One region of the Streptomyces sp. CA-251387 genome, then DNA from elsewhere that is predicted to be linked to it. Evidence: riboswitches for the same ligand, from Rfam matches in the RefSeq annotation. Region 1 holds a riboswitch; each other region holds the start of a gene.

The links. A riboswitch is a leader RNA that binds a small molecule or an ion and turns the genes downstream of it on or off. The one in region 1 is predicted to bind cyclic di-AMP.
Region 2: another riboswitch for cyclic di-AMP. It lies ahead of ACQEV2_RS36435 (LysM peptidoglycan-binding domain-containing M23 family metallopeptidase); the one in region 1 lies ahead of ACQEV2_RS25880 (NlpC/P60 family protein).
Region 3: another riboswitch for cyclic di-AMP. It lies ahead of ACQEV2_RS20100 (M23 family metallopeptidase); the one in region 1 lies ahead of ACQEV2_RS25880 (NlpC/P60 family protein).

The regions. Positions count from the first base shown of each region.
Region 1 covers NZ_JBNJMJ010000001.1:5,743,062-5,747,273, forward strand. The annotation lists gene ACQEV2_RS25870 (NlpC/P60 family protein) at 1-766, opposite strand, end outside; gene ACQEV2_RS25875 (hypothetical protein) at 1,224-1,577, shown strand; gene ACQEV2_RS25880 (NlpC/P60 family protein) at 1,712-2,878, opposite strand; cyclic di-AMP (ydaO/yuaA leader) riboswitch at 2,887-3,042, opposite strand; gene pcrA (DNA helicase PcrA) at 3,428-4,212, shown strand, end outside.
Region 2 covers NZ_JBNJMJ010000001.1:8,210,012-8,214,223, forward strand. The annotation lists gene ACQEV2_RS36430 (alpha-galactosidase) at 1-1,537, shown strand, start outside; cyclic di-AMP (ydaO/yuaA leader) riboswitch at 1,845-2,003, shown strand; gene ACQEV2_RS36435 (LysM peptidoglycan-binding domain-containing M23 family metallopeptidase) at 2,008-2,961, shown strand; gene ACQEV2_RS36440 (DUF6250 domain-containing protein) at 3,170-3,883, shown strand; gene ACQEV2_RS36445 (SGNH/GDSL hydrolase family protein) at 3,994-4,212, shown strand, end outside.
Region 3 covers NZ_JBNJMJ010000001.1:4,508,093-4,512,304, reverse strand. The annotation lists gene ACQEV2_RS20110 (PrsW family intramembrane metalloprotease) at 1-253, shown strand, start outside; gene ACQEV2_RS20105 (aldo/keto reductase) at 261-1,205, opposite strand; gene ACQEV2_RS20100 (M23 family metallopeptidase) at 1,439-2,464, opposite strand; cyclic di-AMP (ydaO/yuaA leader) riboswitch at 2,476-2,641, opposite strand; gene ACQEV2_RS20095 (PP2C family protein-serine/threonine phosphatase) at 2,875-3,960, opposite strand; tRNA gene ACQEV2_RS20090 (tRNA-Met) at 4,103-4,176, opposite strand.

The sequences.
Region 1 (4,212 bases):
AGGGGCTGCCGAGTTTGGAGTAGGCATACGAAATGGCGGCCGCAGCCCGTGAGTTGGGGGCCTGTGCGGCGGCGGAGCCGGGGACTGCCAGGGCGTCGCGGGCGCTCGTCGAGGAGCGTGCGGCGCGGCTCGCGCTCCCCTGGAGCTGGGCGCGCTCCTCGGCGGTCAGCCGGGCGAGCAGCCCCCGGGCCGTGTCCAGCTTGCCGGTGATCGTGTCCTTGTGGCGGTGCAGTTCGGCCTGGCGGGACTTCAGCGAGGTCAGTTCGATGCGTGCGGCGCCGCGCAGCTGCTCGATCTCCCGCAGCTGCTCGCGGATGCCGGCGACGGACGCCGCCTGCCGGTTGCCGGCGCGTTCGGCGAACTCCGCTCCGTCGAGGTAGCGGTCGGGGTCGTCCGAGAGCGCGAGCTGAAGGGCCGGGTCGAGACCGCCGTCGCGGTACTGTGCCGCCGCCATCGAACCCAGCGCGTCCCGCGCCGAGTTGAGCTTCTCCGTCCTGCGCGCGGCCTCATCCTGCAGGGTCCGGATCCGCCGCTCGGCCGCGTCCGCCTTCTCCTTCGCGCCGTTGTACTTCTCGGTGGCGACTTCCGCCTCCTGGTACAGCTTGTCCACCTTCGCCTTGACCTGCGCCGGTGTCAGCTGTGGTTCGGCATGTCCGGTCCCGTCGAAGCCGGTTGCGCTCGCCGCGCCCGCCAGGGCGATCGTCCATGCCGTGCGGGCCGTACTGCCGCCGACCGAGCGCTGACGGGGCTTTCGATGCGCTGCCACGTGGACTGCACGTCCTTTCCTGCGACCGCCTGGTCCCGCTGCGTCTGCCAGAGCGGCGGACGTATCACCGCCCCGGGAGAACGGCGGCGTATGAGCGCCTGGGGGAGCGGACGTACGACCGCCCCGGGGTGGGTTACGCGTCCGGCGGCGGCCCACACAGGGGGAGCGGGACGCCGCCGGACTTTTCTCGGCGGTGGTGTCCGACTGCCGCCCCTGGCCCGGGCGGCGGTGGGGAGCCGGTCACCTGGTGGAGGACGCTAAACCTCACCGTGTCGGGTCGGTGACGCGTTGTGCGGAAGTGCCGGGAGCGGACCGGGGGATGACCGTAAGTGAGCGTGATCCCGGAACGGGGGCGTCGGGTCAACGCGGGGTGATGACCGATGTGGCGGTTTCGGGGGTCGCCGGGAATGGGGGGTGCTATGGGGCGCATATATGCAGCGGATTAGGCTCCGGCTTCATGGACGTACTCATCCATCTCTTCGTCGGCCTGCACATCATCGGTATCGCCGCGCTGCTCGGTGGTTTCCTCACGCAGATGAAGGCGATGGGTCAGGGCACCGCCCGGTTCGTCCCCGCCATGCTGCACGGAGCCGTGACCATGCTGGTCACCGGGGTGATCCTCGTCGGGCTCAACCAGGCGGACGATCAGTCCGTCAACAACATCAAGATCGGCGTGAAGCTGGCGCTGCTGATCGTGATCCTCGGGCTCGTGTACGTGAAGCGGGACGAGGAGAAGGTGGAGAAGGGCCTCTTCGGGCTCGTGGGGCTGCTGACCGCGGCGAACGTCTTCATCGCTGTTCTGTGGACCTGACCTCGGTCTCGAGGGCGGTTCCTGGCCTGGTTCCGGGGCCGGCCCCGGAACCACGTCCGGTGTAGGTCCGTGCCGCCTCTGCGATGGCCACGCGCGCGTGCGGAAGCAGTGGGCCACGCGCGCGTGGGTGAACGTCAGGCCGGGCGGACCACGCTGTGGATCGACGACTCTCCGTCGTAGTAGATCGACTCCTCACGGACGTACGCGCCGGGCTTCGGGGCGTGGATCATCATGCCGTTGCCGATGTAGAGGCCCACGTGGGTGACGTCGTCGTAGAAGAAGATCAGGTCGCCGGGCTGCGCGTTGGAGAGGGGGACCGTGGTGCCGGCGTTGACCTGGTCGTAGGTGACGCGGGGGATGTCCACGCCGGCGGCCTTCCAGGCGGCCTGGGTGAGGCCGGAGCAGTCGTAGGAGTCGGGGCCGGTGGCGCCCCAGACGTACGGCTTGCCTATCTGGGCGCGGGAGAAGGCCAGGGCCTTCTCGGCCTTGGTGGCGTACGAGGAGTCCGTCGCGGATGAGTCCGACGTGCTCGAGTCGGACGGCTGCTCGGTGCTCTCCTGCTGCTGGGCGGCCTCCTGGCGCCGGCGCTCCGCCTCCGCTTGCTGCCGGGCCAGCTCCGCTGCCTTGCGTGCGGCTTCCTCCTGCTTGCGCTTCTCGATCGCGGCGAGGCGTGCCTTTTCCTCCGCCGTCAGCTTCGAGAGGAGTTCCCGCGCGTCGGACAGCTTCTGCTGGACCGTGGACTTGGCCTTCTGCAGGTCGTTCTGCGACTCGGTGAGCGTCTCGAGGCTCTGGGTGGCCTCCTGACGCTTCTTCATCGTCGTGGACTGCTGCGTGAAGTAATCGTCGACCGCTTCCTTCTGACGACCGGTCATACGGTCCATCAGCTGGGTCTGGTCGAAGTAGTCCTGCGGAGTGTCCGCCAGGAGGAAGGTCGCGGTGTCGGGGGCGGCGGCTCCCGTGCGGTACTGGGCGGCGGCGTTGCGGCCGAGCTCCTCGCGTGCGTCGTTGAGCTCCTGGGTGCGCTTGGCGACGTCGTCCAGGAGGGTGTCGACGCGCTTGCGCTGCTTCGCGGTCTTCTCCTTGGCCGCGTTGTACTTCTCGGTCGCCGACTCCGCCTGGCGGTAGAGGTCGTCGACCTTCTTCTCGACCTCTTCGAGGCTCGGCTTGTCGTCCGTGGAGGGGCTCGCGTTGGCCGTCTGGGACAGCAGGGCCACGGAGGTGAGGGCCGCCGTGGCGAGGGCGGGGGTCCGTATGCCTGCTACGCGTGTCCCTGCGGGACGCGACTTGCGGTGCGACGCCAAGGGAGGCGACTCCTTCCGTGCTCCGCCTACCGAGTTAGCTGTCGGGTTCGGGCGGGTGGTTCCGGAAGGGTTGCCCTACGGCCGGTCCCGGGAGGGAAGTCCGGCCGATTCACCCCGGGTTCGGTGGGTCCCCGGCTCCGGTCGCAGTGCGGCGTACCGGACTCGGCGGAGGCCGTGCGGCCCGGCGACGTTCGCCGGTGGGGGTCGTACGGCCTGCCCGGCACGGTAGCCAACTCGTGTGGCCCCTGTGAAGGTTGATGTTCGATATGCCCGATACATTTTCGTGACCTTGAGTCAGAGCGTCGCCGATCACGATGGGTGACGGTGTGTTTGTGGTGATTTGAGGTCTCTGGGGTATGTGGCGGCGTATACGCCTGTCTGGGCGGCTTGTGCCATATTTAAGTCTTGATCACGGGCCGTGGCAGGGTGGTTCTGCAGGGTGAGATTCCGTCGGGTGGGCGGGTTTCGGAAGATCATCGGGCTCGGAAACAGGCGATGTTCTCAGGGCGGCGGCGGGCTGTCAGTGGGGCGCCCTAGACTCGGAGAGCGATGAGCAGCCTCTTTGACGACAGCTTCCTGGCGGACCTCCAGGCCCCACGGGCCCACGAGGAGGAATCCCCGCCACCGCCCGAGGACGATCACTCTCCGGAACCGGTTCCGGACGATCTGTTCGGCGGGAAGTTCGACGTGCCTCCGGACCGGGACGCCTACTACCGCGACGGCGCCCCGCGCCCGGCCATCGACGCGGCCGCGCTCCTGGAAGGGCTGAACGACAACCAGCGCGCCGCCGTCGTCCACTCCGGCAGTCCGCTGCTCATCGTGGCCGGCGCGGGGTCCGGCAAGACGCGTGTGCTCACCCATCGCATCGCCCATCTGCTGGCGGAGCGGAATGTGCATCCGGGGCAGATCCTCGCGATCACCTTCACCAACAAGGCCGCGGGCGAGATGAAGGAGCGCGTCGAGCAGCTCGTCGGCCCGCGGGCGAACGCGATGTGGGTGATGACCTTCCACAGCGCGTGCGTGCGCATCCTGCGGCGGGAGAGCAAGAAGCTCGGGTTCACGTCGTCGTTCTCGATCTACGACGCCGCCGACAGCAAGCGGCTGATGGCGCTCGTGTGCCGGGATCTGGATCTTGATCCGAAGCGGTTCCCGCCCAAGTCCTTCAGTGCCAAGATCAGCAACCTGAAGAACGAGCTGATCGACGAGGAGGACTTCGCGGCGCAGGCGAGCGACGGCTTCGAGAAGACCCTCGCCCAGGCCTATGCCTTGTATCAGCCGCGGCTGCGCGAGGCGAACGCCCTCGACTTCGACGACCTGATCATGACGACGGTCAA
Region 2 (4,212 bases), 2.5 Mb from region 1:
CACCTACGGTGAGAAGGTCCTCGGCAGCCGCCGCGGCCACACCGGGCACCCGCTCCTGCCATGGGTCGCGCTCGACACCGACGCCACCGAGGAGCGCGGTGAGGTGTACGGCTGCGCCCTCGCCTGGTCGGGGTCCTGGCGGATCGCGGTGGCCCAGCTGCCGGACGCGCGCGTGCAGATCACCGGCGGGGCCGGATACGACGACTCGGGTCTGTTGCGGCTGGCGGCGGGCGAGTCGTTCGTGACGCCCGTCTTCGCCGGGCTGTGGAGCGACGGCGGCTTCGGGGGCGCGAGCCGGGCCTGGCACGCCTATCAGCGCGCCCATGTGATCCCTGACGCCGATCAGGACCGGCCCGTGCTGTTCAACTCCTGGGAGGCGACCGAGTTCGACATCTCCGAGGAGCAGCAGGGCACCCTCGCGCGGCGGGCCGCGGCCATCGGTGTCGAGCTGTTCGTCGTGGACGACGGCTGGTTCGGGGCGCGCACCAGCGACCGCGCCGGACTCGGCGACTGGACGCCCAACCCGGACCGCTTCCCGAACGGCCTCAAGCCGCTCGCCGACTATGTGCACGCCCTCGGCATGCAGTTCGGCATCTGGGTCGAGCCGGAAATGGTCAATCCGGACAGCGAGCTGTACCGCGCCCACCCGGACTGGGTGCAGTACCAGACCGGACGAAAGCGGACGGAATTCCGCAATCAGCTCGTACTGAACCTCGCCCGCGAAGACGTCCAGGAGTACCTCTGGAACCAGCTCGACGGGCTCCTCTCCAGCGCCCCGATCGACTACGTGAAGTGGGACTTCAACCGCTGCTTCACCGACGCGGGCTGGCCCGGCGAGCCGTACCCGCAGCGGCTCTGGGTGGACCACGTCCACGCCTTCTACGCCTTGCTGGACCGGCTGCGCGCCGCTCACCCGGGCGTCGCCTTCGAGTCCTGCTCGGGCGGTGGCGGCCGGATCGACCTGGGCGTGCTGAGCCGTACGGACCAGGTGTGGACGTCCGACAACACCGACCCGCTCGACCGGCTCGCCATCCAGCACGGCTTCAGCCAGATCCATCCGGCGCGGGTCATGGCGGCGTGGGTCACCGACAGTCCGAACAACCAGCTCAACGGCCGGGTCAGCTCGCTGCGCTTCCGGTTCGTGAGTGCCATGGCCGGGGTGCTCGGCGTCGGCGGCGACCTCACGCAGTGGACCGAGGCGGAGCTTGCCGAGGCCCGGGAGTGGGTGGAGCTCTACAAGGAGATCCGGCCCCTCGTGCAGCGCGGGGATCTGTACCGGCTGCGGCCTCCGCGGGGTGGGCTGAGCGCGGTGCAGTACGTCCTCGGTGACGAGACCGTCGTCCTCGCCTGGCTCCAGGCGCAGAGCTACGGCGAGGCCGTACCGGCGCTGCGGCTGAGGGGGCTCGACCCGACAGCATCGTACGAATGCCGCGAAACGGGCGAAGTTCACAGAGGTGCCGTATTGCTGCATCACGGACTGCGTACCGGATTGCACGGCGACCTTGATGCGGCAGTTATCCGACTGCGTCGCATCTAGTTGTTCTGTCCGAATTGGTGCCTTCATTCCAACTCGCTCTGGATTGAGGAAAGCTGGAGCGGCGTCACGTGAGGAGCGTCATATTCGTGACCGAGCGTCGCCCGTCATGTTCACGTAATTCACGTGATTTTCAAGGGGTTTTGTGCCGGGCGACGCGCCGATAATTCACTCAGGGTGACCGGGAATTCCCACAAGGGATCAACAGGAACGCATTCGGACGGAACCTCTCACTTGTTCCCGTGCGTCTTCCTCGCTTACGTTCGCCACCAATCCGGACGGACGCCGAATCCTGCCGCCGACCGGAGCCCGCACCGACTCACCCGACCATGGCAGGAGCGGGGGACCCACAGGTACAACCGCCTGTTCCGGTCTCCGGAACAGGCTAGGGGTAAAGCCGCGTTACGGCGCGGCCGGGCATCTCCAGCCCGCACCCGACAGCTCACCTCGCAGGCGCCGGAGAGGAATTCGCCATGCCCGCGAAGGGTAAGCACCGCCGCCCGAAGTCCCCGCGCCTCACCCGCTCCATCGCCGTCGCCGGAACCGGCGGCGCCGCTCTCGCCCTCCCGCTCTTCGGGGCCACCGGCGCCCATGCCGCTCCCTCGCAGTCCGCTTCGGAAAAGGCCGTTCAGTCCCTTCCGGTCGTCGAGAAGAAGGCGGCCGAGAAGGAGGCCACCGAGAAGAAGACGGGTGTGCGGACCTATTCGGTGAAGGTCGGCGACTATCTCTCGAAGATCGCCGACGAGCAGAACGTCAGCGGTGGCTGGAAGAAGCTCTACGCCGACAACCGCGAGGCCGTCGGCGAGGACCCGTCGCTGATCCACCCGGGTCTGAAGCTCACGATCGGCGGCCAGAAGGCCGCGACGAGCGCCCCCAAGTCCTCGCCGTCGTCCTCCTCTTCGTCCCCGAAGTCGTCCTCGAAGTCGTCCTCGAAGTCGTCGTCGGACTCGTCCGCCGCGAAGTCCTCCGCTTCTAAGACGACCAAGGCCGCTGAGAGCGCCGACACCGCCCCCGCCAGTGGTTTCAGCGCCCCCGTCTCCGCGGCCTCCGTCGCCACCGCGTACAAGGTGGCGGGCAGCATGTGGTCGAGCGGCTACCACACCGGCGTCGACTTCGCCGCCGCTACCGGCACCCCGCTCAAGGCGGTCGGCGCGGGCACCGTCGTCTCCGCCGGCTGGGCCGGCGCGTACGGCAACCAGGTCGTCATCCGGCTCGCCGACGGCTACTACGCGCAGTACGGCCACCTGTCCTCGCTCTCCGTCTCGGCCGGCCAGACCGTGACGGCGGGTCAGCAGGTCGGCCTCTCCGGCTCGACCGGCAACTCGACCGGCCCGCACCTGCACTTCGAGATCCGCACCACGCCGGACTACGGCTCGGACGTGGACCCGGTCGCCTACCTCCGCTCCAAGGGCGTCGCCATCGGCTGACCCGCGCCGACTCCCCCGCTCTCGGCTTCGCTCGAGCGGGGGGACTCCCATCGCCTGACACGCCGCCGAAGGCCGGACCCTGATCCCCGGGTCCGGCCTTCGGCGTGTCCGGGGTGTCGACAGGAAGGGGGTGATGGGGAAGAGTGATCTCCGCTCAGCCGCTGCAAGCGCTTTCTAAGGTCAACGCCCCTATGAAGGAGTCCCGTTCGTGACGACCACGCGCAGAGCATTCGGAATCCTCGCGGCTGGGGCCGCCCTGGGCGCACTTGCTCCCGCGGGCGCGGCGGGTGCCGCGTCCCACCGCCGGCTCATCGCCCACGACGACTTCCGCCATGGCCTCGCCCAGTGGGTGACCGAGTTGCAGGACGGCGGCACGATCACCGCGTCGCGCGGTGTGCTGGAGATCGACGTGCCGAGCGGTGCCACGGTGTGGTTCAGGAGACGCCTCGAAGGGCCGTACCTCCTTGAGTACACGGCCACCGCCGTGTCGGAAGGCGGGGCCAACGACCGTGTGTCCGACCTCAACAACTTCTGGAACGCCACCGACGTCCGTTCCCCGGACGACCTGTTCGCCACGCAGCGGGGCGGTGCGCTGGCGGAGTACGACTACCTCAAGACCTATTACGCCGGTTACGGCGCCAACTACAACACCACGACGCGACTGCGCCGGTACGTCGGCGAGGTCGGAGCCCGCCCGCTGATCTACGACTACACCGAGCCGCTGCTGGTGCCCAACCAGCCCAACCGGGTCCGTGTCGTCTCCGACGGGTCGACCGTGCGGTGGTGGAACAACGGACGGCTCGTCTTCGACTACGTCGACCAAGAGCCTTACCGCAGCGGGCACTTCGCGTTCCGGACCGTATGGAGCCACTTCCGGATCAGCGACTTCCGGGTGTGGCGGTTGAGCCTAAAACGCCCCTGATCAGAGGCTTATTCCAGGTTTGGCCAACACTTTAGGAGTGGCTTATCTCACCGCCCGTCAACCCTTCCTTACGGTCGCGTAAGTCACATTCAAAGGTGAATCATGCCCGTGTGGCAGGCGATTCGAAGAGTGACAGCAGATCAGAGATCGGGTCGTACGTCGCGGTGGGGGACAGCTTCACCGAGGGCGTCGGCGACCCCGGCCCCGACGGGGCGTTCGTCGGCTGGGCCGACCGGTTCGCGGTGCTGCTCGCGGACCGGCGGCCCGAGGGCGACTTCAACTACACCAACCTCGCCGTGCGCGGCAAACTGCTCGACCAGATCGTGGAG
Region 3 (4,212 bases), 1.2 Mb from region 1:
CCGGGGGCGCCGTGGGCAGGCCGGCGCCGACTTCGTCGTACGGGAACGGGAGCTGCTGCACGAGCTGTGGGGGCGGCGGGAGTTCGCGCGTCCGGCCCTTGAACATGCGGTTGCCGCGCAGGCCTGGCCGACGTATGGGGGGCAGGCGTATGCGGCGTCGGCGCCGGTCCACTGGCAGCCGTACGGACCGGTGAACGGGCATATGTACGGTCCGCCGGCCCCGTATCCCCTCTACAACCCGTACCGGTCGTAGCAGAAGATCAGGCCGATGCGGCCGTGAGACGCCCGAGCTCGGTCTCCGTCAGCCTCAGCTCCCCCACCCCCAACAGTGCCGGCAGCTGCTCGACCGTCCGGGCCGAGGCGATCGGGGCCGCGACCGTCGGCCGGGACGCCAGCCAGGTCAGGGCCACCGTGGCCACCGGCGCCTCGTGGGCCTGCGCGATCTCGTCCAGGGCGGCGAGCACCCTGCGCCCCCGCTCCGTCTCCAGGTGCTTGCCGGCGCCCTGGGCGCGCGGGCTCCCCACCGTCGTACCGGCGCGGTACTTGCCCGTGAGGAAGCCGGACGCCAAGGCGTAGTACGGGACCGCCGCGAGGCCTTCCCGCTCGGCGAGGTCCTGGAGTTCGCCCTCGTAGGTGTCGCGGGAGACCAGGTTGTAGTGGGGCTGCAGGGCGACGTACCGGGCGAGGCCCTCGCGGTCGGAGAAGTCCAGGGACGCACGCAGCCGCTCGGCGGAGATGTTGGACGCGGCGATGTGCCGCACCTTGCCCGCCTTCACCAGCTCGTCCAGCGCGCCGATGATCTCCTCGACCGGGACTTCGGGCTTGTCGAAGTGGGTGTAGTAGAGGTCGATGCGGTCGGTGCCGAGGCGACGCAGGGAGGCGTCGGCGGCGGCCTTGATGTTGGCCGCGGTCAGGCCCTGGAAGTCGGGGTGCTGGCTGACCTTCGTGGCGATGACGACGTCGTCCCGGTTGCCGCGCGCTTTCACCCAGTTGCCGATGATGGTCTCGGACTCGCCGCCCGCGTTGCCCTCGACCCACGCCGAGTACGAGTCGGCCGTGTCGATGAAGTTGCCGCCCGCCGCCGCGTAGGCGTCGAGGACAGCGAAGGACTGGGCCTCGTCGGCGGTCCAGCCGAAGACGTTGCCGCCGAGAGAGAGCGGGGAGACCTCGAGGTCGGAGGAGCCGAGCTTGCGAAGAGAAGTCATGCTCGACATCAACGCCCTTGGCGGAAGCCGGTCTTCCGGGACGGCCGCAAATTTCCCGTAAACAAGCGGACCCCGGCCCTCCGGAAACCGGCAGCCCTGACGTGGGGGGTAAGCGTCAGGACTGCCGGGGGATCGGGGCCGGGTGATCAGAAGCGACGGATCGAAAGCAAGGGATCAGAGGCGGCTGATCAGAGGCGAGTGATCGGAAGCGGCTGATCAGAAGCGGGAGAACCTCAGGGCGTGAGGCCCTTGCTCTGCAGCCACGCCATCGGGTCGATGCCGTTCGCGCTGCCGTCGGGGTGCACCTCGAGGTGGAGGTGGGCGCCGGTCACGTTGCCGGTGGCGCCCACGCGGCCGATGACGTCGCCCGTGTTGACCTTCTGGCCGACGCTGACGCTGATCGAGGACTGGTGCGCGAACCAGAGCTCCGTGCCGTCGTCGAGGGTGAGCACGGTCTTGTAGCCGTACGAACCGTCCCAGCCGGCGAAGGTGATCGTGCCGGAGTGGACCGCCTTGATCAGCGTGCCGGACGGGGCGGCGAAGTCGAGGCCCGTGTGGTAGCCGGACGACCAGTAGGCGCCGGCCTGACCGAAGGTCGAGGTGATGGTGTACGAGGAGGTCGGCAGCGTGTACTGCTTGGCCAGCTCGGCGAGGCGCTCGGCCTCGGCCTTCTTGCGGGCCTCCTCCTCGGCGGCGGCCTTCGCGGCGGCGGCCTTGGCCTCGGCCTCCTTCTCCGCCTTGGCGGCCGCGGCGGCGGCCTCCTTCTCGGCGGCGGCGACCGCTTCGGCGGCGGCCTTGCTGTCGATCTGGTCCTGCTGCTGCTCGACCTGGGCGATGATCCGGGCCCGCAGCGCCTCACCGGCGTCGCTGGTGCCCTGAGTGGTCTCCTCGGTGGTCGCGCCCATGGTGCTCAGCGCGGTGCCGGTGTCCTCGGCGGCGGAGGAGTCGTCGTCGGAGATCAGGGGCAGGTCGGGCATGGTGATGGCGACCGGCGGCTTGCCGCTCTGCGCGCTGGCCATGCCGCCCGCGCCGACGGCGGCTATGACGCCGACGCCGAGAACCGTGGAGCTGCGCGCGAGTCCCCCGCCGCGCTGCTTGGCGACGCGATGCCTGCCACGGACCGGACGAATGGACTCCGCGGTGGGGTTCCACTCCTCGAACGGGCCCTCGTCGGTGCGGTAGCTGTCGTAGCCGAAGGTGTCGGTGCTGCGCTGACTCGGCACGAACGGGGCTTGCGGAGCAGGCCTGTTGGACGCCACGTGGGCGTACTCCTTTCCTTCCTTCTCGCCTACCGGGTTAGCTGACGGGTTCGGAGCAGGAAGGTCTCCTACGCGCGTATACCGTCCGTGACTTCACGGCGGAATCCGCGCGATTCACCCCAGGGTGGTGGTTCCCCGGTTCCCGTACTGCGGTACGGAATTCGGCGCGTGCGCACGGAGCCATCTCTTGTGACGGCTGGGACGACCGCGCTGCGTTATCGAACGTTAATAGACGCGAGGTGCGGATTCCAAGCTGTTCCTCTTGATCATTAACTATTTTCGCCGGGACTTACGGGTCATGAGCGGCCTAAATCGGGCGAGTTGGCCGGGCCTCAGGAGGCGCACAGGTATTGACGGTATGTCAGTTGTTATGCGGAGGGCGGTCGCGCGATCACCCTTGGTGAGGACGATCACGGCCGTCGTACGGCGATGAGGGCCATGTCATCCGCCATCCCGCCCCCGGAGTGCCGGCGCACCTCCGCCGCGAGCACACCGAGGAGCGCGGCCGGCTCGCGCTGTGCGTTGGCCCGCCCCGCGAGACCCTCCGCGGGGTCGTAGAACCGTCCTTTCTCGTCCCGCGCCTCGGACAGGCCGTCGGTGTACAGCAGCAGCGTGGACCCGCTCACGAAGTCGGCCTCCTCGGCCCGGTCGGGCCAGGCGCCGAGCTCCGCCATGCCGAGCGGCAGCGCGGGCTCGGTGGCGAGCAGGGAACGCACGCTGCCGTCGGCGTACAGCAGCAGGGGTGGTGGGTGCCCGCGGTTGACGAGGCGCACGATCCCGCTGCCGTGCGGCAGCTCGGCGAGTGCGGCGGTGGTGAACCCTTCGTAGGACTCGACCCCCTCGCGTCGCGTACGTTCGCGCGCCAGCGCCCGCTCCAGCCGCTGCGCCACCGCCTCCAGCGTGGCCTCCTGCTCGGCGGCCTCCCGGAAGGCCCCGATCACGACGGCGACGAACCCCACGGCCCCCATTCCCTTGCCGCGCACATCCCCCACGACGACCCGTACGCCGTGCGGGCTGTCCTGCACGGCGTACAGGTCGCCGCCGATGGAGGCGCCCTCCTGGGCTGCTTCATACCGGGCCGCGATCTGGAACCCACCGATCCGCTCGGCGGGCTCGGGCAGGACGGCGCGCTGGGCCGCCTCGGCGATCTCGCGGGCGGAGGCGAGGCGCTCGTTGCTGCGGCGGACGAGGATGTTGATGAGCACGGCGAGGACCGAGACGACCAGCACGGTGACCAGCTCGGTGATCACCTCCGCCCGGGGCAGGCCGCCGAGAAGGATGCGGAGGCCGAGCAGTACGGCGAAGGCCACCAGGCCCGTGACGGCCGTGCCGCGCTGTGAGTAGAGCGGGGCGGCGACCAGGGGAGCGGCGGTGAAGAAGGGGGCGCCGGTGAAGTCCGTGGGGGTGGAGTAGTCGTACACGCTCCCGGCCCCGATCGACAGGGCCGGGAGCAGCCGGACGAACCGGCGTGCGTACGAGATCCGCCGTTCCTCCACGTCACCAGGGTTGCCGAAGCGGGGGCGGAGGACGAGTGGGGAGGGCCGACCGGGCGAGTGGGCCGACGGGGATTCGGGGTGAGGGGGCAAAAAACACTCAGGGCCGGAACTGATCTGATCAGTTCCGGCCCTGAGCCTTCAGTAGCGGGGACAGGATTTGAACCTGCGACCTCTGGGTTATGAGCCCAGCGAGCTACCGAGCTGCTCCACCCCGCGTCGATGACTCAATAGTACGCCATCCGCAGGACCCCC